Regions from separate parts of the Streptomyces sp. NPDC046308 genome, predicted to be linked through region 3. Evidence: riboswitches for the same ligand, from Rfam matches in the RefSeq annotation. Region 3 holds a riboswitch; each other region holds the start of a gene.
What was found. A riboswitch is a leader RNA that binds a small molecule or an ion and turns the genes downstream of it on or off. The one in region 3 is predicted to bind cyclic di-AMP.

Region 1 (7,758 bases), on a different contig from region 3:
CGCGTCTACCGGGACGCGATCCGCGCCGCCGAGGGCGTCGGCGAGTAGACCCCCTAACCCCACTCCCGGGGCGCGCGGGCCGCGGGGTCGTGCCAGTGCGGCGAGAGGCGGTTCAGGAACCACTCGCCGAAGCCGAGCGGGCGGCCCCCGGGGCCCTGCCCCTTGCCGGCGGCGGGTACGGAGTCGTGGAAGAGGCGGCCGGGGCTGGCGCCCAGCTCCTGGAGCAGGTGAACGGTCTCCTCGACGAACTGCGGCGGCCCGCTGAGGTAGACGTCCTGGTCCGGCCACAGGCCGCGGTGGCCGAGCGCCGTCGCGAGCCGGTCCGTGGCCTGGTTGCGGTGGCGCCCGGGGGCGGGCGTGATGTAGGTGACGCCGAGCCAGCGGCAGGAGGCGGCGTACGTGTCGATGAGCGGGCGGTCGTAGAGGTGCGCGCCGTCCCGCGCCACGACGAAGAGCCGTACGTCCTGATCGGGAGGGTGTTGCGCGAGGTCCTCCAGCATCGCCCGGATCGGCGCCCAGCCGGTGCCGGCGGCGATGAGGCTGACGGGGCGGCCGGCGCGGCGGAAGGTCAGCTGCCCGCCGGCGGCCCCGAGCCGCAGGACCTCGCCCGGCAGCGTCTCGCTGACCAGGGCGGTGCTGAGCCGTCCCTGGTCGATCCGGCTGACGTGGAGGTCGACGGTGCCGTCGGGGCGGGGGGCGTTGCCCAGGGAGTAGGTGCGCCACGTCGCCGGGACCCGCTCGCTGCACACGCTCGCGTACTGGCCCGGTACATAGGGGAAGGGGGCGTGCGGCCGCAGGGTCAGCACCGCGATGTCCTGCCCGTACCGGAGGTGGCGCACGACCTCCGCGTCCCACCACGGCGGGTCCTCGCTCGCGTCGGCGCCGGCCGTCATCGTGTCGGCGATCACCTGGTAGGCCTCGGTCCAGGCCTTCTCCACCTGAGGGGTCCAGGCCTCGCCGGAGGTCGCGGCGAGCGCGGCGAGGAGGCTGGTGCCCACGGCCACGTAGTGCTCGGGGCGGGCCAGGAACTTGCGGTGGTCGCGCCCGAGGTCGCGGAGATAGGGGAGGAGGCTTTCGTCGTCGAGGTGGGCGATCACGTGGGTGAGCGCGGCGAACACGCGGTCCCGCTGCCGCTCCATGTCCTCGGAGGAGGCCGGGAAGAGCTCACGGATTCCGGGGTTGTGCCAGAAGAGGTGGGAGTAGAAGAACTTGACCGCGTGCTCGGCCCGTCTCTCCACCACCGCGAAACTGCGTTTCAAGATCCTCACATCCACAAAACCGAAAGTAGGAATGCCGGGGAAGGTGAGGTCAAGCGATGGCCGATCTACGGACAGCCGCGACGAACGGGCCATATGGGATGAGGGTCCGGCGCCGGGATACGGTCGTGCCGTGCATGAGCAGACCCCCGCAGACCCCGCCGACACCCCTTCCGCCGAGGGCCCGACCCTCTTCGACTGGGAGTTCGCGACCGACCCCTACCCGGCCTACGCCTGGCTGCGCGAACACTCGCCGGTGCACCGCACCAAGCTCCCCAGCGGGGTCGACGCCTGGCTGGTCACCCGGTACGCCGACGCCCGCCAGGCCCTCGCCGACCAGCGGCTGAGCAAGAACCCGGCGCACCACGCGGAGCCCGCGCACGCCAAGGGCAAGACCGGGATCCCGGGGGAGCGCAAGGCGGAGCTGATGACGCACCTGCTCAACATCGACCCGCCGGACCACACCCGGCTGCGGCGGCTGGTGTCGAAGGCGTTCACCCCGCGCCGGGTCGCCGAGTTCACCCCGCGGGTGCAGGCGCTCACCGACCACCTGATCGACGCCTTCGCGGCGAAGGGGGAGGCGGACCTCATCCACGAGTTCGCCTTCCCGCTCCCCATCTACGCCATCTGCGAGATGCTCGGCGTACCGCGCGAGGACCAGGACGACTTCCGTGACTGGGCCGGGATGATGATCCGCCACGGCGGCGGCCCGCGCGGCGGCGTCGCCCGCTCCGTGAAGCAGATGCGGACGTATCTCGGCGAACTCATCCATCGCAAAAGGGATGATCTGGGTAATGACCTCATCTCGGACCTGATCCGCGCGAGCGACCACGGCGACCACCTCAGCGAGGCCGAGGCCACCGCCATGGCCTTCATCCTGCTCTTCGCCGGCTTCGAGACGACCGTGAACCTCATCGGCAACGGGGTCCACTCCCTCTTCATGAACCCCGGCCAGCGCGAGCGCCTCCAGCGCTCCCTCGCCGCCGGCGAGAGCGGCCTGCTGGCCACCGGGGTCGAGGAACTCCTGCGCTACGACGGGCCCGTGGAGCTGGCGACGTGGCGGTTCGCCACCGAGGCGCTGACCCTCGGCGGACAGCGGATCGAGGCCGGTGACCCGGTCCTGGTCGTCCTCGCGGCCGCCGACCGGGATCCCGAGCGGTTCGCGGAACCGGATACGCTCGACCTCTCCCGGACCGACAACCAGCACCTCGGGTACGGGCACGGCATCCACTACTGCCTGGGCGCCCCGCTCGCGCGGCTCGAAGGGCAGACGGCGCTCGCGACCCTGCTGACGCGCCTGCCGGATCTGGAACTGGCTGCTGCGCCCCAAGACCTGCGCTGGCGCGGGGGGTTGATCATGCGAGGGCTACGTACTCTTCCCGTCCGGTTCACGGCTCAAAACACTTGCGCCGCTTCTGATGAAAAGTCAGATCCGGCTTGAACTTGTGACAATCGTTCGAAGGCCGCTAGGTTCTGCCGTTACCCCGCTGTTATGCGAAAGGTGCACCCTCATGCGTTCCGGGAACGGCCGCCACAGACGCCCCCGCCAGGTCCCCGCGCTGGTAGTCACAGCCGGAGTCACTGGCTCCGCGCTGGCTCTGCCGCTGCTAGCCGCCACCAATGCCACCGCTGCCGACACCACGACCTGGGACAAGGTCGCCGAGTGCGAGAGCGGCGGCTCCTGGAGTGCCAACTCCGGCAGCGGCGCGTACGGCGGGCTGCAGTTCACCCAGGAGGAGTGGCAGAACGCCGGCGGACTCGACTTCGCCGAGCGGGCCGACCTCGCGAGCCGGTCCCAGCAGATCGCCGTGGCCGAGCGGGTGCTGGCCTCGCAGGGGCCGCAGGCGTGGCCGCTGTGCGCCACCTCGGCCGGACTGGAGCAGCAGGGCCCCGCCGCCAAGGTGGACCCCGGTCTGCCCGGCAGCTCCGGCCCGATCGCCCCCTCGCCCTCCCGCCCGGACAACGCGGTGCCGTCCACCACCGGAGGCGAGCCGGCCAAGGACTTCGGCGCCCCGACCCACGCGGCGCCCAGCCCGACCGGCAGCCCCTTCCTGATCCCCGACGCGCCGTCCGTCGGACTGCCCGTCATGCCGGCGCCGGACGCCCCGACGACGCCTCCCGTCGACCCGTCCCAGCCGACGGTCCCCGGAACCCCGGGCACCACGCCGCTGCCGCCCGTCGACCCGACGGCTCCGACCCTCCCGGTGGACCCCTCGGCGCCCACCACCCCGCCCACGACCGCCCCCGCCACCCCGGGTGCGACGCCGACGGACCCGGCGTCCCCGACCGCCCCGGGCGCCACTCCGGGAGCCTCTCCGACCGAGGGCAGCGGCAAGCACCGCGGGGCGCCCGCGGCCGAGGCCCCCGTCCCGTCTGACGCCGCGTCGGCCCCGACGTACACGGTCCAGGAGGGCGACAGCCTGGCGACCATCGCGGTTGCCAAGGGAGTCAAGGGCGGCTGGAACGGCCTCTACGAGGCCAATGAGCAGGTCATCGGCGAGGACGCCAATCTGATCAAGCCCGGACAGAACCTGGATCTAACCACGTAATAGGGACACTTCAGGCGTCCGGAAAGAACTGATTGTCGGTTATCTGTAAGTGAGACATGCGTCTCTTCCGGTCAACTGGCGTGTCCCGCCCCGGGGCTGCTGCAAACCCCGCCCTCACCTGCGCAAACGTCCTTGCGGACAGCGCAAGTAGGGGCCCTCTCTCCCCGATGTTCCTCGTTGAACATCGGGGAGAGACCTGTCTACCTTCTGATTCGCCCGCCACCGCGGGCTCCTTCGACCGCATCGCCGAATCCTGCCGGCGGACGGGGGGAACAGTCGTCGCGTCAAGCGCCGAAGGCAGGAGCGGGGGAACCAAGGTAGGCGCCGGGAGCGGCCGTTGAGAGACGGTCACGCCACCGGCTAGGGGTCAAGACGTGCGCTAGGTCGCACGGCCGGGCAACTCACTCGCCCGAACCCGACAGCTCACCTCGTAGGCGTCGGTGAGGAGAAAATCCATGCTGCTTTCCGGCAAGGGCAAGCACCGTCGAGCCTCCAAGGCCGTCCGCATCGTCACGCTCGCCGGTGTCGCCGGTGTGGCCGTCGCCGCCCCCCTGATGGCCGCGGGCTCCGCCAGCGCCGCCACCGCGTCCGAGTGGGACAAGGTCGCGCAGTGCGAGTCCGGCGGCAACTGGTCCATCAACACGGGCAACGGCTACTACGGCGGACTGCAGTTCTCGTCCTCGACGTGGGCCGCCTACGGTGGCAAGTCGTACGCCGCGCAGGCCAACCAGGCCTCGAAGTCCCAGCAGATAGCCATCGCCGAGAAGGTCCTCAAGGGCCAGGGCAAGGGCGCCTGGCCGGTCTGCGGCAAGGGTCTGTCGAACTCCTCCTACGCCGGTGGCGGCACGGAGGGCTCGACGCAGAACAAGCCGAAGGCCGACTCGAAGAAGACCGAGACCAAGGTCGCCCCGAAGGCCACGCCGAAGAAGGAGACCAAGCGCTCCGAGGCCCCGACCACCCGCTCCGAGCGCCCCGCGGCCCCCGAGGCCCCGAAGACCGGCAACGGCTCGTACGAGGTCAAGTCGGGCGACACCCTGGGCACCATCGCCGAGGCCAACGGCGTCAAGGGCGGCTGGGAGAAGCTCTTCGAGCTGAACAAGGACATCGTCTCGGACGCCGACCTGATCTTCCCGGGTCAGAAGCTGAAGCTCAGCTGAACACTGCGGCAATAGCCGCAGGAGCGTACGCAACGCACAGTGTTCCCCCCGCCCGGCGCGTCTCCCCCCACGCGCCGGGCGGTGGTGTGCGTACCGGATGACGGGCGACGATCCGGAGACCTATGTCCCGGAAGAGGGGTATTCGGCCCCTTTTTCGTCCCAGGGGTCGGGCGGTCGGCCGGTCGAGTGCCCCGGGCCGGTTAGGCTCTAAGCGGCAAGGCCGTCCCCCGGCCTGACACGCCACCGCACACCCAGCGTCACATCCCAGAAGGAGATGCTCGTGCCGTCCATCGACGTCGTCGTAGCCCGGGAAATCCTGGACTCCCGAGGCAACCCCACGGTCGAGGTCGAGGTGGGCCTCGACGATGGCAGCACCGGCCGTGCTGCCGTCCCGTCCGGCGCCTCCACCGGTGCATTCGAGGCCATCGAGCTCCGTGACGGTGACCCCAACCGTTACTTCGGCAAGGGTGTCGAGAAGGCCGTCCTCGCCGTCATCGAGCAGATCGGCCCGGAGCTCGTCGGCTACGACGCCACCGAGCAGCGCCTGATCGACCAGGCCATGTTCGACCTGGATGCCACCGACAACAAGGGCTCCCTCGGCGCCAACGCCATCCTCGGTGTCTCCCTCGCCGTCGCGCACGCCGCGTCCGAGGCCTCGGACCTTCCGCTCTTCCGCTACCTCGGCGGTCCGAACGCGCACCTGCTGCCCGTTCCGATGATGAACATCCTCAACGGTGGGTCGCACGCCGACTCCAACGTGGACATCCAGGAGTTCATGATCGCCCCGATCGGCGCGGAGTCCTTCTCCGAGGCGCTGCGTTGGGGTGCCGAGGTCTACCACACCCTCAAGAAGGTCCTGCACACCAAGGGCCTCTCCACCGGTCTGGGCGACGAGGGCGGCTTCGCGCCGAACCTGGAGTCCAACCGCGCCGCGCTCGACCTCATCATCGAGGCCATCAAGCAGGCCGGTTACACCCCGGGCACGGACATCGCGCTCGCGCTCGACGTCGCCGCGTCCGAGTTCTACAAGGACGGCCAGTACGAGTTCGAGGGCAAATCCCGCTCGGCCGCCGAGATGACGGACTACTACGCCGAGCTCGTCGAGGCGTACCCGCTCGTCTCCATCGAGGACCCGCTGTTCGAGGACGACTGGGCCGGCTGGAAGACCATCACCGACCGCCTGGGCTCCAAGGTCCAGATCGTCGGTGACGACCTCTTCGTCACCAACCCCGAGCGTCTGGCCCGCGGTATCGAGGAGGGCTCCGCGAACGCCCTGCTCGTGAAGGTGAACCAGATCGGTTCGCTGACCGAGACCCTGGACGCCGTCGAGATGGCCCAGCGCAACGGCTTCAAGTGCATGATGTCGCACCGCTCCGGTGAGACCGAGGACGTCACCATCGCCGACCTCGCCGTCGCCGTGAACTGCGGTCAGATCAAGACCGGCGCCCCGGCCCGCTCGGACCGCGTCGCCAAGTACAACCAGCTGCTGCGCATCGAGGAGATCCTCGACGACGCCGCGGTGTACGCGGGCCGCAGCGCCTTCCCGCGCTTCAAGGGCTAATCACGCCCTCGCCTCCGTACGTCCCCGCACTCGGTCCCGTACCGTGTGCGGGGACGTATTTGCGTAGTGCGGACACAGGGGAGGCGGACCAATGGCCGGGAGCCGGGATCGGTTCTCCACCTTCTCCACCGCGACCAGGCTCAAGCAGCTCGGTGAGCGGACCGCCGCCCACGTCTACCGCTCGCAGTCGCGCCGGCAGGTGCGCCGCAGCCGGCTCACGGGCCGGGCCGCGCTCCTCGTGCTGGTCCTCTGTACCCTGGTCGTCGCCCTCGCGTATCCGATGCGCCAGTACGTCTCCCAGCGCTCGGAGATCGCGGAGCAGCAGCGGGCCGCCGCCACCGCGCGGGACCGCCTGGAGCGGCTGCGCGACGAGAAGGCCCGCTGGCAGGACGACGCCTACGCGGAGCAGCAGGCCCGCAGGCACCTGCACTTCCTGCGCCCGGGGGAGATCGGCTACATCATGAGCGACCCCGGGGCCCAGCCCCAGGAGCCGCACCGGGCCGGCCAGGCCGGCTCCGACCGCCCCTGGTACTCGAACGTCTGGGACGGCGTCGACAAGGCCGACCGCCCCGGCGACTGAACAGATCCATCCGTCAGAGAACCGAACGAAGAGACTTCCTCCAGGCATGCAGACGCCCCCGCCCCAGACCGACCGGACCGAGCCGACCGACGCGGACATCGAGGCGTTCGAGCAGCAGCTCGGCCGCCCGCCGCGCGGGCTGCGCGCCATCGCGCACCGCTGCCCCTGCGGGCAGCCGGACGTGGTCGAGACCGCCCCGCGGCTCCCCGACGGCACCCCCTTCCCCACGCTGTACTACCTGACGTGCCCGCGCGCGGCCTCCGCGATCGGCACGCTGGAGGCCAACGGCGTGATGAAGGAGATGCAGGCCCGGCTCGCCGAGGACCCGGAGCTCGCCGCCGCCTACCAGGCCGCGCACGAGGACTACATCCGGCGCCGCGACGCCATCGAGGTGCTCCAGGGCTTCCCGAGCGCCGGCGGGATGCCGGACCGGGTGAAGTGCCTGCACGTGCTGGTCGGCCACTCCCTGGCCGCGGGCCCGGGCGTGAACCCGTTCGGCGACGAGGCGCTCGCGATGCTGCCCGAGTGGTGGGCCAAGGGCGCCTGCGTCACCCCGTGCGGGGAGAAGAAGGAAGAGGAGTCCCGGTGACCCGGGTCGCGGCCATCGACTGCGGTACGAACTCCATCCGGCTCCTCGTCGCGGACTGCACGGTGT
Region 2 (7,758 bases), on a different contig from region 3:
CTGGGGGACCTGGGCGCCCTGGAGCGGGAGCTCCGCAAGGGCGACGTCGCCGCCTTCGTCGTCGAGCCGATCCAGGGGAAGGGGGTCCTGGAGGCCCCGCCCGGGTTCCTCGCCGCCGCGCAGGAACTGCTGCACCGGCACAAGGCGCTGCTGATCGCGGACGAGGTGCAGACCGGCCTCGGACGTACCGGTGACTTCTACGCCTACCAGCACGAGCCGGGCGTGGAACCGGACCTGGTGTGCGTGGCCAAGGCGCTGTCGGGCGGCTACGTGCCGGTCGGTGCCACCCTGGGCAAGGACTGGATCTTCAAGAAGGTCTACTCGTCCATGGACCGGGTCCTCGTGCACTCCGCGAGCTTCGGCTCCAACGCGCAGGCGATGGCGGCCGGGCTGGCGGTGCTGTCGGTCATGGAGGACGAGGAGCTCGTCGCGCACGCCCGGGCGACGGGGGACCTGCTGCGCGGACGGCTCGCGGCGATGGTGGACGAGTACGAGCTGCTGCACGAGGTGCGGGGGCGCGGGCTGATGATCGGCATCGAGTTCGGCCGGCCGTCCTCGCTGGGGCTGCGCAGCCGGTGGACGATGCTGCAGGCGGCCCGCAAGGGGCTCTTCGCCCAGATGGTCGTGGTGCCGCTGCTCCAGAAGCACCGGATCCTCACCCAGGTCTCCGGGGACCACCTGGAGGTCATCAAGCTGATCCCGCCGCTGGTCGTCGACGAGCGGGACGTGGACCGGTTCGTCGGCGCATTCCGCGCGGTCATGGACGAGGCGCACGGCGGGTCCGGGCTGATGTGGGACTTCGGCAGGACGCTGGTGAAGCAGGCCGTCGCCCAGCGCTGACGGCCCGCTCCGGGCGGTCTACTCCAGCAGTCGCTCACGCAGCCGGCCGAGGGTCTCGGGCTTCAGCCCGAGGCCCTCCGCCAGGTACGGGTCCACCCCGCCCCAGGTCTCGTCGATGGTCTCGAAGGCGGCGAGCAGGTACTCGGCGCGGGCGTCGAAGAGCGGTGCCAGCAGCTCCATCACCTCGGGGGAGCGGGCCTCGTCGGCCGCGCTGCTGCGGTGCACCCGGTAGCGGCGGTGCGGGGCGTTCGACTCCAGGTAGTCCGCCACGATCGCGTCGCGCTCGACGCCCAGCGCGAGCAGGGTGACGGCGATCGACAGGCCGGCCCGGTCCTTGCCGGCCGCGCAGTGCAGGAGGGCCGGGACGCTGTCCTCGGCGAGCGCGTGCACGACCCGGCTGTGCTCGGCCGTGCGCTGCTCGATGATCCTGCGGTAGGAATTCGTCATCCGGGCCGCGGCCCTGCCGTCGCCCAGGATCGTGCGCAGCTGGTCGAGGTCGCCCTCGCGCACCAGCCGCCAGAACTCCTTGCCGTCGGCCGGATCCGAGAGCGGGATGTTCACGTTCCGTACCCCGGGCAGTTCCACGTCCGGCCCCTCCAGCGCGTGGTCGGCGGCGTTGCGGAAGTCGAAGACGGTGTGGAGGCCGAGCGAGGCGAGGAATTCTGCATCGGTTTCAGTGGCATGTGCGAGATGTCCGCTTCGGAACAGTCGTCCCGTCCTGACCCTTCGACCATCAGAAGTCGGCAATCCGCCCACATCACGGAAATTGCGCACTCCGGTCAGCTCCGGCTCCTGTATCTGCTGGGTCACGGGAACTCCTCCGCTTCGTGGTGAGATTTCTGTCCGAATTGAGCTGTTTGGCGCCAACTTGCCATATCCGGAGGCGAGATCGGGCACGTCCCCGTGAGCCAGATCATACGGTGACCGTGAGTGCCTGATCACGAAGGCCGAATGGCCGCGTCGGAGCGGTTGTTGACGGCGACTAATGGACGCAGGGTGACCAGAATTCAGCCGATTTCTCATTCCTGTGATTCCGTCAGGAAATTCGTGGCTTGTTCCCCGCCGTCGCAAGGGTTTACCTTCGCGATCGATCCGGGTGGATCGCCGAATCCTGCCGCCGCCCGGAAACCGCACCCGACTATTCGCGCGGCAGGAGCGGGGGAACCAGGTAGGCCGCTGTCCCGGAGATCTTTTCGGAGATCTTTCGCCGGGACGGCTCGGGGTGAAGACGTACGTGTCCAGTGCATGTACGGCCGGACATCTCCAGTCCGAACCCGACAGCTCACCTCGCAGGCGCCGGAGAGGAATTCGCCATGCCTGCAAAGGGTAAGCACCGCCGTCCCAAGTCCCTTTCGATATCGCGCGGTTTCGCCGTCGCAGGCACCGGTGGCGCGGCCCTCGCGCTGCCGCTGATGGGCGCCGCGGGCGCACAGGCGGCCGGCGCCCCGGCCGCGGCGACCGCGGTGGCCCCCGCGGTGGCTCCTCAGGTCCCCGTCGCGCTGCAGGCCGCGCCCGTCGCCGCCGTGCAGGCCGCCCCGAGCGTCTACACGGTCGTGCCGGGTGACTGCCTCTCCGTGATCGCCGCCGAGCGCCATCTCTCCGGTGGCTGGGAGCAGCTGTACGCCGACAACCGGGAGGCGGTCGGCGGCAACCCGTCGCTGATCCACCCCGGCCTGAAGCTGCACCTCGGCGGTCCGGGCGGGGTGGACCCGGTGGACGCCGCCCCCGACGCCGCCCCCGAGGCCGCCCCCGAGGCCGCCCCCGAGGCCGCCCCCGACGCCGCCCCCGAGGCCGCCCCCGAGGCGGAGGCGGAGGCCGAGGCCGCTCCGGAGTCCGCCCCCGAGGCGGCGCCGAAGCCGGCGCCGAAGCCGGCCGCCAAGGCCGCCCCCGCGCAGCAGGACTCCGAGGCCGGGGCACCCGCCGCGCAGCAGTCGGCCTCCGGCTTCGTCGCCCCGCTCGCCCGCACCGGCGTCTCGACCCAGTACAAGGCCGCGGGCAGCATGTGGTCCTCCGGCTACCACACCGGCGTGGACTTCATCGCGAGCTCCGGCAGCACCGTCAGGGCCGTCGGCGCGGGCACCGTCGTCTCCGCCGGCTGGGGCGGCTCGTACGGCAACGAGGTCGTCATCCGGCACGCGGACGGCAAGTACTCCCAGTACGCCCACCTGTCCCAGCTGTCCGTCTCCTCCGGCCAGAGCGTCACCGCCGGGCAGACCCTCGGCCTCTCCGGCTCCACGGGCAACTCCACCGGCCCGCACCTCCACTTCGAGATCCGCACGGGCCCCTCGTACGGCTCCGACATCGACCCGCTGGCCTACCTCCGCTCGAAGGGCGTGACCATCTGACGGCACCCGCCGTCGGCGCAGGGACACACGTGAGGCCGGGACCCGAGGGGGGTCCCGGCCTCACGTGTACTTATTCCTTATCCCCCACGTGGTACAGATCACGGTCCGTCAACCCCTCATTACGTTGGCGTAGGTTGGTTACGGGAGTGAAGTATGGGTTCTCGTGGCAGCGACGACGACGAAACTCAAGACCATCGGCTCGTACGCGGCGATCGGGGACAGCTTCACCGAAGGCGTCGGGGACCCGGGACCCGGGGATTCGTATCTCGGCTGGGCGGACCGGCTCGCCGTACTCCTGGCCGACCAGCGCGACGAGCACGACTTCCGTTATGCGAATCTGGCGGTGCGCGGAAAGCTCCTCGACCAGATCGTGGCCGATCAGCTTCCGAGGGCCAAGGCCCTCGCGCCCGACCTGGTCAGTTTCTGTGCGGGCGGAAACGACATCATCCGGCCCGGCAGCGACCCGGACGACGTGGCGGAGCGGTTCGAGGCGGCCGTGGCCGACCTCTCCGGCGCGGTCGGCCAGGTCATGATCACGACCGGCTTCGACACCCGGGGCGTGCCGGTCCTCAAGCACCTCCGGGGCAAGGTGGCGACGTACAGCGCGCATGTGCGCGCCATCGCCGACCGCTACGACTGCCCGGTGCTCGACCTGTGGTCGCTGAAGTCCGTACAGGACCGGCGGGCGTGGGACACGGACCGGCTCCACCTCTCGCCCGAGGGACACACGCGGGTCGCGCTGCGCGCGGCGCAGGTGCTCGGGCTGGACGTGCCGACCGACCCCGACCAGCCGTGGCCGCCGCAGCGGCCGCGCGGCTCGGTGGACGTGACCCGCGACAACATCCAGTGGGCGCGCGACCACCTCGTGCCGTGGATCGGCAGGCGGCTGCGCGGGGAGTCCTCGGGGGACCACCTGGAGGCGAAGCGGCCCGACCTGCTGCCGCTGTAGCCGTACGTACGTACGCGGACGGGGACGGGACGGGACGGGGACGGGGCGGGGACGGGACGGGGGGACGGGGGCGGCGAGCGGAATCCTTCGGGGCCGGTGTGCGTTGGGATGGTCGTAGAGAGACGACCACCCCTTACTCCATCCTCCCTGGAGGCGCCTTGACCGGCTCCCGTCCCCTGCGTCCCCGGCTGCGTGCCCTGCGGCCCGAAGCCTTCGGCGCGGACCCGTCCGGTGCCCGGCTGGAGCGCATCCGCCGCTCGCCGAACTTCGCCGACGGCGTCTTCCAGAACCCGGTCGGCGCCCGGAACAGACCCTCGGGCTCCATGACGGAGTTCGCCAAGGTCTACTTCCACCGGGAGCAGCGGGCCCGGCGCGGGCCCGCCGCGCCCATTCCCGTCTACCCGACCACCCTCGCGGAGCTGGCGAAGCCGCCGGCGAGCGGGCTCCGGCTGACCTGGATGGGCCACTCCAGCGTGCTCGCGGAGATCGACGGCCGTCGGGTGCTCTTCGACCCGGTGTGGGGCGAGCGCTGTTCCCCCTTCCCCTTCGCCGGTCCCAAGCGGCTGCACCCCGTGCCCGTCCCGCTGGCCTCGCTGGGCGACGTCGACGTCGTGGTCATCTCGCACGACCACTACGACCACCTCGACCTGCCCACCATCAAGGCCCTGGCCGGTACGGACACGGTCTTCGCCGTCCCGCTCGGCGTCGGCGCGCACCTGGAGCGCTGGGGCGTGTCCCCCGACCGCCTGCGCGAGCTGGACTGGAACGAGACCGTCAAGATCGCCGGCCTCTCCCTCACGGCCACCCCCGCCCGGCACTTCTGCGGCCGCGGCCTGCGCAACCAGCAGCACACCCTCTGGGCCTCCTGGGTCGTCGCGGGAGACGAGCACCGGATCTACCACAGCGGGGACACCGGCTACTTCCCCGGCTTCGCGGAGATCGGCGCCGAGCACGGGCCCTTCGACGCCACGATGATCCAGATCGGCGCGTATTCGGAGTACTGGCCCGACATCCACATGACGCCCGAGGAGGGCATGCGCGCCCACCTCGACCTCCAGGGCGGCGCCCCGCACGGCACGATGCTGCCGATCCACTGGGGCACCTTCAACCTCGCCCTGCACCCGTGGGACGAGCCGGGCGAGGGCACACTGGCCGCCGCCGAGGGGGCCGGAGCGGCCATCGCGCTGCCGATCCCGGGCCAGCCGTTCGAGCCGGGCGCCGACGAGGCCCCGGCGCAGCCCTGGTGGCGGCCGTTCGTCGCGGGCGGCGCGGTCAGCGCCCCGGCCGCGACCCCGGGCCCGGTCATCACGGAGGAGCGACCGCGGGCCGTGACCCGCGAGGAGACCGAGGCCGTCGGGTCCTGACGGCGCCGCCGCCCGTCCCGGGAGCGGGGCGGGCGGCGCATTCGGGCGGCTGTACGAGCGCTCCACCGGGAGCGGGAAGCACCCCCTCGAAGTTGCCCAACTGGCGTTCCGGGGCGGGACGGCGGGGTCTAGCGTGGGTATCCGGTGATCAACACCGGGCCCCGGAACGCTGGGGGCCGGGCCCCACGTACCGAACGTACCGAGGACGCCGATGTCCGGACTCCGCGCCGCCCGCCACGCCCCGTCGAGACACGCCGTCACCGGTCCCGGCCGGCAGATACGGCCCCTGCTGGTGCGCGCCGCCGTCCTGCCCACGCTCGCCGCCGGGCTCAGCGGCGCCGCCGCGGTGATCTTCACCCTCCAGCTCGGCGGGGGCGCGGGCGACCGCGATGCCCGGCTCTGGCCGGTGCTCACGGGCTGCGCCCTGCTCGTGGTCGGGGCCCTCGCTGCGGCTCTGCTGGGGGCCCAGCGCGGGGCGAAGGCCGTACGGGACCGGTGCGAGGCGCTGCGCCGCTCCAGCGTGCGCGGCCGCCAGGACCTGCGTACCGCCGCCGACCTGCTGGAACGGGGCGAGACCCCGCCCCGCCCGGTGCGGGGCGGGCCGACCGGACCGCTCGTCGGGGGCGACCCGGCCGGCGTGGACGAGTTCTGGCTGCTCTCCCAGGAGCTGCGCGGCGCCCGGGAACAGGCGCACGCGACCCTCGTACGGCTGGCCGGACCGGCCACGCCGTCCGACAGCGAGCGCAAGGTCGAGGTCTTCGTCAACCTCGCGCGCCGCCTGCAATCCCTCGTGCACCGGGAGATCGCGCTCCTCGACGAGTTGGAGGACACGGTCGAGGACCCGGACCTGCTCAGGGAGCTCTTCCACGTCGACCACCTCGCCACCCGGATCCGCCGGCACGCCGAGAACCTCGCCGTGCTCGGCGGGGCGGCCTCCCGCCGCCAGTGGACCCGGCCGATCGATCTGAGCGAGGTGCTCCGCTCCTCGGTCGCCGAGGTCGAGCAGTACACCCGCGTCAAGGTCGTGCCCCCGGCCGGCGGCAGTGTCCGCGGACACGCCGTCGCGGACGTGGTGCACCTGCTGGCCGAACTGGTCGAGAACGCCACGGTGTTCTCCGCGCCCGACACCGATGTGGTGCTGCGCGCCGAGCGGGTCACCGCGGGGATCGCGGTCGAGGTGGAGGACCGGGGGCTGGGCATGCCGGTGGAGGAACAGCACCGGATGAACGCCCTGCTCGCGGACCCCGACCAGGTCAGCGTCCGGCACCTGCTCGCCGACGGGCGGATCGGGCTGTTCGTCGTGTCGGCGCTGGCCCGCCGGCACGGGATCGCCGTCGAGCTCAAGTCCAACATCTACGGCGGCGTGCTCGCCGTGCTGGTGCTGCCGCAGGAGCTGCTGGGGGCGGAGGCGCCGAGCGCCGCCGACGCGGCGGGCGGGTCCCGGCCGACCTCGTGGGGCACGGGGGAGCCCCCCTCGGCCCCCCGCCTGGAACCGGTCCCCGCACCGCAGCCCTGGGCCCCGGCCGCCCCGGACCTGCCGCCCCTGCCGGTACCCGCACCACGCTCGGGCCCACCCCCACGCGCCCCCGCGCCCCGCCCCGGACGGGTCGCGGAAAACCCGGCTCCCGCCGGAGCCGACCCCGCGCCTCTCCCCAGGCGGGGTACGGGGTGCCCGGCTCCCGCCCAGGCCGACCCTGGACCCGAGGCCGCGCCATCCTCCGCGCCGGGTATGGGGGGCCCGGCTCCGGCCGGGGCCGTGACCGGCCCGGGTGCCGAGGCTTGGGCCGAGCCAGCGTCCTTGCCCGCACCGCGTGCGGAGGATCCGGCTTCGTCCGGGGCCGGTTCTGAGCCCGAGGCCGCGCCACTCCCCGCACGGGGTACGGGGGGCCCGGCTTCGTCCGCGGCCGGCTCTTGGCCCGAGGCCGCGTCACTGTCCGCGGCGGGTGTGGGGGGCCCGGCTTCGGCCGGGGCCGGCTCTTGGCCCGAGGCCGCGTCACTCTCCGCGCCGGGTGTGAGGGGCCCGGTTCCCGCCAAGGCCGACCCCTGGCCCCAAGCCGCGCCACTGTCCGCGGCGGGTGTGGCTTCGGCCGGGGCCGTGACCGGCCCGGGTGCCGAGGCTTGGGCAGAGCCTGCGTCCTTGTCTGCACCGCGTGCGGAGGATCCGGCTGCGGCCGGGGCTGCCCTGCTCCCCGCACCGGTCGCGGGGGATCCGGCTGCGGCCACGACCGTGACTGGCACGGGTGCCGAGCTCTGGCCCGCG
Region 3 (7,758 bases):
CGGCTTGACCGCGGCCGTCCGGCGGGCGAGGCGGGTGAACTTCCGCGGGTTGCCCAGGGTTTCGAGGTACAGCAGGGCGACGTCGGTGGCCTCGTCGTCGTACCAGTACTGGAGGATGTCGTTGCCGGAGACGTCGGCGCGGTTGCCCGCGGAGACGAAGGAGGACAGTCCCTCGCCGCGCCGCAGCAGCGCGGAGAGCAGGGCGATGCCGATCGCCCCGGACTGCGTGAACAGGCCGATCCGGCCCCGCATCGGCATGGGCGCGGGCGTCAGCGAGGCGTTGAGCTCCACCTCCGGCGCCGTGTTGATCACCCCGTAGGCGTTCGGTCCGATCAGCCGCATCCCGTACGAGCGCACCTGCCGCACCAGTTCGCGCTGGCGGGCGAGTCCTTCCGAGCCGCTCTCCCCGTACCCGGCGGACAGGACGACGAGGCCCTGCACCCCGTGCTCGCCGCAGGCGGCCACGACGTCGGGAACCCGCTCGGCGGGTACGGCGATCACGGCGAGGTCGACGGGGGCGCCGATGGCCCCGATGCCGCGGTAGGCCCGTACGCCGTCGAGCAGATCGCGCGTCACGGCCTCGTTGACGGCGTAGAGGTGGCCGCGGAAACCGCTGTCGCGCAGGTTGCGGAGCGCGGCCGCACCCACGCCGGCGCCGGAGCGGCTGACCCCGATGACGGCGACCGAGCCGGGGGCCAGCAGCCGCTGCACCGAGCGGGCCTCGGCGCGCTGCTCGCGGGCGCGCTGCACGGCGAGGGACTCGGCGGTCGGTTCGAGGTCGAGGGTGAGGTGGACCGAGCCGTCCTCGAAGCTGCGCTTCTGCTGGTAGCCGACGTCCGTGAACACCTTGATCATCTTGGTGTTGGCGGGCAGCACCTCGGCGGCGAACCGGCGGATGCCGCGCTCCCTGGCCACCGCTCCGATGTGTTCGAGGAGGGCGGAGGCGACCCCGCGGCCCTGGTGGGCGTCCTGGACGAGGAAGGCGACCTCGGCCTCGTCGGCGGGCGCGGAGGCGGGCCGGCCGTCGGGGCCGATGCGGTCGTAGCGGACGGTGCCGATGAACTCCCCGCCGATGGTCGCGGCGAGGCCGACCCGGTCCACGTAGTCGTGGTGCGTGAAGCGGCGCACGTCACGGTCGGAGAGCCGGGGGTAGGGCGCGAAGAAGCGGTAGTACTTCGACTCGTCGGAGACCTGCTCGTAGAAGCTGACGAGCCGGCCCGCGTCCTCGGTGGTGATGGGCCTGATCCGGGCGGTGCCGCCGTCACGGAGGACGACGTCGGCTTCCCAGTGGGCCGGGTACGAGGGGTCCGACTCGATGGTCATGGGGCCACCTTAAGGCCGGGAGGGGCGGTGCAGCCCCCGCGCGGCGCATGCGGCAACCCGGGACGAATGAGTGCAAGCTGGGGAAGGTCGAACGGCGGCAGATCCGGGCCGAAGGCCGGTCGGAGCATTCGGGGCGTCGTGAGAGACTGGTCTAGACAACCGTAAGAACCTGAAGGGCATCACCATGGCAGAGCGCCGCGTCAACGTCGGCTGGGCCGAGGGCCTGCACGCTCGTCCCGCCTCGATCTTCGTCCGTGCGACGACCGCTTCCGGCGTCCCGGTGACCATCGCGAAGGCCGGCGGCGACCCCGTCAACGCCGCCTCCATGCTGGCGGTTCTGGGTCTGGGCGCCCAGGGCGGCGAGGAGATCGTCCTCGCCTCCGACGCCGAGGGCGCGGACGCCGCGCTGGACCGCCTCGCGAAGCTGGTCGCCGAGGGTCTCGAGGAGCTCCCCGAGACCGTCTGACCTTTCGGGTTCGATCCCGCACGCACCGCGCGCACGACGAAGCCGCGGCCCCCGCAGGACCGGGGGCCGCGGCTTCGTCGTGCGCGCGGGAATCCGAGCCCCGCGGGCGGGAAAACAGCCCGGCCCGCATCCCGGCGCCCCGGAATTCAGCTCCACCGAATTCACCGGGCAGCGGCAGGGTGAATTCACGCCACAATTCACCCCACCCCTGCAGGGCGAATTAGCGCGACGCCACCTTTGTATACGGCTCCTGTTAATGCCGGCCGCTCGACATGTTTACGGCAGGTTGCGAAGTGCTCACCGCCGGACGGAGCCGCAGCCGGTGCGCCCCGGCCGCCCGGTCGGCGTGGACCACGGTCAGCGCCCGCGCCCGCTCCGCGTCGCCGCGCGCCACCGCGTCCACGATCGCCCCGTGCTCCGCCCAGGACTCCACCGGCCGCGCCGGCGCCTCCACCACGTACATCCACGCCACCTTGTGCCGCATCTGCGTGAGCAGCGCGATCAGCCCGGGGCTGCCGGAGGCCTGGGCGAGCGTCTCGTGGAACCAGCCGCCCAGGGACCGCAGATCCTCCCCCTGACCCCGCCTGGCCCGTTCCTGGCCCAGCCTGACCAGTCCGCGCAGCACCTTGAGGTGGGCCTCGGTGCGCCGCCGGGCGGCCCGGGCGGCCGCCAGGGGCTCCAGGAGCATCCGCACCTCCAGGAGGTCCGCGGCCTCCTGCTCGGTCGGCTCGGCCACGCAGGCCCCCGCGTGGCGCCGGGTGGTCACGAAGCCCTCGGACTCCAGGGTCCGCAGCGCCTCGCGGACCGGGACGCGCGAGACTCCGTACCGGCGGGCCAGCACCTCCTCGGTCAGCCGGCTGCCCGGCTCGAACACCCCGGAGACGATGTCGTCGCGGATTGCCGTGCATACCGCGTGCGCAGGAATACGCAAGACCGAACCTCCGCCTATTTCCGACTGCCAGCCCCATCGCACGCACATGCGCGTGCTGCGACTCTATTGCAACACACGATAATTTCCGAGAGCGGCCGAAAATGCGAAACATTTGCACAGAGACGCAACACGAAGGCCCCGGCTCGGGGAGCCGGGGCCTTCGGAAAAGGTGCGGGACGGGGTCAGAGGCTGACGCCGTGCGAACGCAGGTACGCGATCGGGTCGATGTCCGAGCCGTACTGCGAGCCCGTGCGGGCCTCGAAGTGCAGGTGCGGGCCGCTGGAGTTGCCGGTGGAGCCCGACAGGCCGATCTGCTGACCCGGGGTGACCTGCTCGCCGACGGAGACGTTCAGCGAGGTCATGTGCCCGTACTGGGTGTAGGTGCCGTCGTTGTGCTTGATGACGACGTTATTGCCGTACGCGCCGCCCCAGCCGGCCTCGACGACGGTGCCGAAGCCCACCGCGTGGACCGAGGTGCCGGAGGCCGCGTGGAAGTCGATGCCGGTGTGGCTGCCGGAGGACCACATGCCGCCGCCCGCGTGGTACTGGGTGCTGACGTACGAGCCGTCGACCGGGGCGACGAAGGTGTTGAGGCGCTTGCGCTCCTCCTCGCGGGCCGCCCGCTCGGCGGCGTCGCGCTCGGCCTTCGCCTTGGCCTCGGCGAGGCGCTTGGCCTCGGCGGCCTTCTGCTTGGCCTCCGCCTCCGCCTGCGCCTTGGCGGCGGCGTGCTCGGCGGCGCGCTGCTGGGAATCGGCCTGGTCGGCGATGTCACCCGTGAGGTCCTCGGCGACGACCACGGCACCCAGCCCGTTCTCCGGGGCGGAGCTGCTGTGATTGTCCGCGGCGAAGGCCGGGGCGGCGAGGGAGCCGACGACACCCGTGGTGGCGATCGCGGCGATACCGGCGTAACCGGCGGTCTTCTTGCTCAGACGGCTGGAGCCACGGTGCTTACCGGTACCAGCGGGACGACTGCCAAACGCCATGAAGGGTTTGATCCTTTCCTTCCTTCTCGCCTACCGGGTTAGCTGACGGGTTCGGAGCAGGAAGGTCTCCTACGGGCCTCCTCTTGCGAGGGGGTCCGATTCACCCCAGGGACTCATGTGGGTCCCCGGCTCCCCAGGCTCGCGCCTGACGGGGACTCGGCGATCGCTGTCCGGTGCCGCGGGTGCGGCGGGCACAACTGACGGACAGCACGGCCGACGCTAGGCGGATCATCAGTCAATCGCCAAACAGACGCGCCTTTTTGTTGCGTACGCCACACCCCATACGAGCAACCTAGCCACCAAACGGACAAAAGGGGCTCCGACGGATATGCCCGCCAGAGCCCCTGCGCGTTCCGTCGGTCGACCGTCAGCCGGCCGTCACCGACAGGTCAGTTGGTGACGACGGAGACGTCCCCGATCCCGAGGGCGCGCACCGGCTCCTCGATCACTGCCGCGTCGCCCACCAGGATCGTGACCAGGCGGTCCGCCGGGAAGGCCTTCACGGCGGCCGAAGTCGCCTCCACGGTGCCCGTCTCGGCCAGCCGGGCGTACAACTGCGCCTGGTAGTCGTCCGGCAGCTCCTGCTCGACCTGGTCGGCAAGGGTGCCGGCGACCGAGGCCGCCGTCTCGAACTTCAGCGGGGCCACGCCCACCAAGTTCTGTACCGCCACGTCGCGTTCGGCGTCGGTCAGACCGTCCTCCGCGAGGGTGCGCAGCACCTTCCAGAGGTCCTCCAGCGCCGGACCGGTGTTCGGGGTGTCCACCGAGCCGCTGATGGCCAGCATCGAGGCGCCCTTGCCGTCCGCGGTGGAGCGCAGCACCTGGCCGAAGGCGCGCACGCCGTAGGTGTACCCCTTCTCCTCGCGCAGCACCTTGTCCAGGCGGGAGGTGAGGGTCCCGCCCAGGCAGTACGTGCCCAGCACCTGGGCCGCCCAGACCTGGTCGTGGCGGTCCGGCCCGATCCGGCCGATCAGCAGCTGCGTCTGGACCGCGCCGGGCCGGTCCACGATGACCACGCGGCCGGTGTCGTCGGCGGTCACCGGCGGCACCGGCAGGGCCGCGGCGGTGTTGCCCGTCCACGCCCCCAGGGTGTCCGCCAGCACGGCGTCCAGGTCGATGCCGGTCAGGTCGCCGACGACCACCGCGGTGGCGGTGGCGGGGCGTACGTGGGCCTCGTAGAAGGCGCGTACGGCGGCGGAGTCGATCCGGGCGACGGTCTCCTCGGTGCCCTGGCGCGGCCGGGACATCCGCAGGGACGCCGGGAACAGCTCCTTGGAGAGCTCCTTGGCGGCCCGGCGCTGGGGGTTGGCCAGCTCGTGCGGGATCTCGTCGAGCCGGTTGCGCACCAGGCGGTCCACCTCGGCGTCGGCGAAGGCGGGGGCGCGCAGCGCCTCGGCGAGCAGGCCCAGCGCCTTGGCCAGCCGGGAGGCCGGGACCTCCAGGGAGACCCGGATGCCCGGGTGGTCGGCGTGCGCGTCGAGGGTCGCGCCGCAGCGCTCCAGCTCGGCCGCGAACTCCTCGGCGGAGTGCTTGTCGGTGCCCTCGGAGAGCGCCCGCGCCATGATGGTCGCCACGCCGTCCAGGCCCTCGGGCTCGGCGTCCAGCGGGGCGGCGAGATTGACCTCGACGGCGATCACCTGCTGGCCCGGCCGGTGGCAGCGCAGCAGGGTCAGCCCGTTGGACAGCTGTCCGCGGTCGGGGGCCGGGAAGGCCCACGGCTGCGGCTCGCCGGCCTGCGGGCGCGGGTGGAAGGTCATCGTGACGGCTGCGGTGTCGCTCACTGCTCCGCCCCCTCGTTCTCGTCGGACTCGTCGTTCTCGTCGTCGTCTGCCGCGATCGGCTCGTAGACGAGCACCGCGCGGTTGTCCGGGCGCAGTCGGGCCGCGGCCACGGCCTGCACCTCCTCGGCGGTGACGTCGAGGACGCGCTGGACGGCGGTCAGCGCCAGCTGCGGGTCGCCGAAGAGCACCGCGAAGCGGCACAGCTCGTCGGCGCGGCCGGCCACCGTGCTCAGCCGGTCCAGCCACTCGCGCTCCAGCTGCGCCTGGGCCCGCTCCATTTCCTCGGCCGTCGGGCCCTCGGCGGCGAACCGCGCGAGCTCCTCGTCCACGGCCGCCTCGATGGCGGGGATCTCCACGCCGCTGGAGGTCTTGACGTCCAGCCAGCCCAGCGAGGGCGCGCCGGCCAGGCGCAGCATGCCGAAACCGGCCGCGACGGCGCTCTGGTCACGGCGTACCAGCCGGTTGTGCAGCAGCGAGGACTCCCCGCCGCCCAGGATCGTCAGCGCCACGTCGGCGGCGTCGCACTCGCGGGTGCCGTCGTGCGGCAGCCGGTAGGCGGCCATCAGCGCTCGCGCCGGAACCTCCTCGACGATCTCCTCGCGCAGCTGCTCCCCGATGATGTCGGGCAGCGAGCCGTCGCGGGGCGGCTGCTTGCCGTCGTGCGCCGGGATCGTGCCGAAGTACTTCTCGACCCAGGCGAGCGTCTGCTCGGGGTCGATGTCACCGACGACCGAGAGCACCGCGTTGTTGGGCGCGTAGTACGTACGGAAGAAGGTGCGCGCGTCCTCCAGGGAGGCGGCGTCCAGGTCGGCCATGGAGCCGATGGGGGTGTGGTGGTACGGGTGGCCCTCGGGGTACGCCAGCGCCGTCAGCTTCTCGAAGGCCGTGCCGTACGGGACGTTGTCGTACCGCTGGCGGCGCTCGTTCTTGACGACGTCGCGCTGGTTCTCCATGGACTCCTCGTCCAGGGCGGCCAGCAGGGACCCCATCCGGTCCGCCTCCAGCCACAGCGCGAGCTCCAGCTGGTGGGTCGGCATCGTCTCGAAGTAGTTGGTGCGCTCGAAGCTGGTCGTGCCGTTGAGGGAGCCGCCGGCTCCCTGGACCAGCTCGAAGTGGCCGTTGCCGGGGACGCTCGCCGAACCCTGGAACATCAGGTGCTCGAAGAGGTGAGCAAGGCCGGTACGCCCCTTGACTTCATGGCGCGAACCGACGTCGTACCAGAGGCAGACCGCGGCGACCGGGGTCAGGTGGTCCTCCGACAGCACCACGCGCAGGCCGTTGGCCAGCCGGTGCTCGGTCGCTGTCAGGCCGCCGGAGCCGGCCTGGGCTGTGGCCGTGTGACCCATGGGCATGTGGTCCCTTCGATCGCGATGCAGAGATTTCTGTCAGACCTGCCACTGTATGCAAGCGCGTCGGCCGCCGGATAAGTTCCCGGGTCACTCCCCCGGGGTCGGAGTCGGCGTTGTCGGTGCCTCGGGCCACAATGGTCCGCGTCGTACCCCGTCCGGACACCCGCCCACCCGGCAAGACCGGCCAAACCGAGCCAGACCCCAGCAGTCCCGCCAGACACCCAGCACACCCCATTCTTGGTTAAGGAGCCGCGCAGCGATGGCCCGCCGCAGCACGAAGACCCCGCCGCCGGAGGATTTCGAGGAGAAGATCCTCGACATCGACGTCGTCGACGAAATGCAGGGCTCCTTCCTCGAGTACGCGTACTCGGTGATCTACTCCCGCGCCCTGCCCGACGCCCGGGACGGCATGAAGCCGGTGCACCGCCGCATCGTCTACCAGATGAACGAGATGGGGCTGCGGCCCGACCGCGGCTACGTGAAGTGCGCCCGGGTCGTCGGCGAGGTCATGGGCAAGCTCCACCCCCACGGTGACGCCTCGATCTACGACGCGCTCGTCCGCATGGCCCAGCCCTTCTCCATGCGGCTGCCGCTGGTCGACGGCCACGGCAACTTCGGCTCGCTCGGCAACGACGACCCGCCGGCCGCGATGCGTTACACCGAGTGCAAGATGGCCGACGCCACGTCGCTGATGACGGAGTCGATCGACGAGGACACCGTCGACTTCGCCGCCAACTACGACGGCCAGGAGCGGGAGCCCGTCGCACTTCCCGCCGCGTACCCGAACCTGCTGGTCAACGGCGCGTCCGGGATCGCGGTCGGCATGGCCACCAACATGCCCCCGCACAACCTCGGCGAGGTCATCGCGGCCGCCCGGCACCTGATCCGCCACCCGCAGGCGGACCTGGAGGCGCTGATGCGCTTC

Region 1: it holds a riboswitch for cyclic di-AMP, as region 3 does, so the genes downstream of both, ACZ6JT_RS23820 (transglycosylase family protein) here and ACZ6JT_RS29300 (M23 family metallopeptidase) in region 3, are expected to answer to the same signal.
Region 2: it holds a riboswitch for cyclic di-AMP, as region 3 does, so the genes downstream of both, ACZ6JT_RS05445 (M23 family metallopeptidase) here and ACZ6JT_RS29300 (M23 family metallopeptidase) in region 3, are expected to answer to the same signal.

The regions. Positions count from the first base shown of each region.
Region 1 is NZ_JBVJFB010000006.1:66,857-74,614, reverse strand. Features, by position in the region: gene ACZ6JT_RS23840 (nucleoside triphosphate pyrophosphohydrolase) at 1-48, shown strand, start outside; gene ACZ6JT_RS23835 (globin domain-containing protein) at 54-1,268, opposite strand; gene ACZ6JT_RS23830 (cytochrome P450 family protein) at 1,390-2,697, shown strand; gene ACZ6JT_RS23825 (transglycosylase family protein) at 2,768-3,805, shown strand; cyclic di-AMP (ydaO/yuaA leader) riboswitch at 4,085-4,257, shown strand; gene ACZ6JT_RS23820 (transglycosylase family protein) at 4,261-4,962, shown strand; gene eno (phosphopyruvate hydratase) at 5,237-6,523, shown strand; gene ACZ6JT_RS23810 (FtsB family cell division protein) at 6,615-7,103, shown strand; gene ACZ6JT_RS23805 (DUF501 domain-containing protein) at 7,150-7,692, shown strand; gene ACZ6JT_RS23800 (Ppx/GppA phosphatase family protein) at 7,689-7,758, shown strand, end outside.
Region 2 is NZ_JBVJFB010000001.1:1,236,245-1,244,002, reverse strand. Features, by position in the region: gene ACZ6JT_RS05455 (aspartate aminotransferase family protein) at 1-840, shown strand, start outside; gene ACZ6JT_RS05450 (tyrosine-protein phosphatase) at 859-1,650, opposite strand; cyclic di-AMP (ydaO/yuaA leader) riboswitch at 1,966-2,151, shown strand; gene ACZ6JT_RS05445 (M23 family metallopeptidase) at 2,154-3,185, shown strand; gene ACZ6JT_RS05440 (SGNH/GDSL hydrolase family protein) at 3,349-4,134, shown strand; gene ACZ6JT_RS05435 (MBL fold metallo-hydrolase) at 4,293-5,498, shown strand; gene ACZ6JT_RS05430 (ATP-binding protein) at 5,710-7,758, shown strand, end outside.
Region 3 is NZ_JBVJFB010000008.1:306,069-313,826, forward strand. Features, by position in the region: gene ACZ6JT_RS29285 (bifunctional acetate--CoA ligase family protein/GNAT family N-acetyltransferase) at 1-1,323, opposite strand, end outside; gene ACZ6JT_RS29290 (HPr family phosphocarrier protein) at 1,508-1,789, shown strand; gene ACZ6JT_RS29295 (GntR family transcriptional regulator) at 2,043-2,720, opposite strand; gene ACZ6JT_RS29300 (M23 family metallopeptidase) at 2,903-3,703, opposite strand; cyclic di-AMP (ydaO/yuaA leader) riboswitch at 3,717-3,875, opposite strand; gene ACZ6JT_RS29305 (M16 family metallopeptidase) at 4,093-5,460, opposite strand; gene ACZ6JT_RS29310 (M16 family metallopeptidase) at 5,481-6,830, opposite strand; gene ACZ6JT_RS29315 (DNA gyrase/topoisomerase IV subunit A) at 7,093-7,758, shown strand, end outside.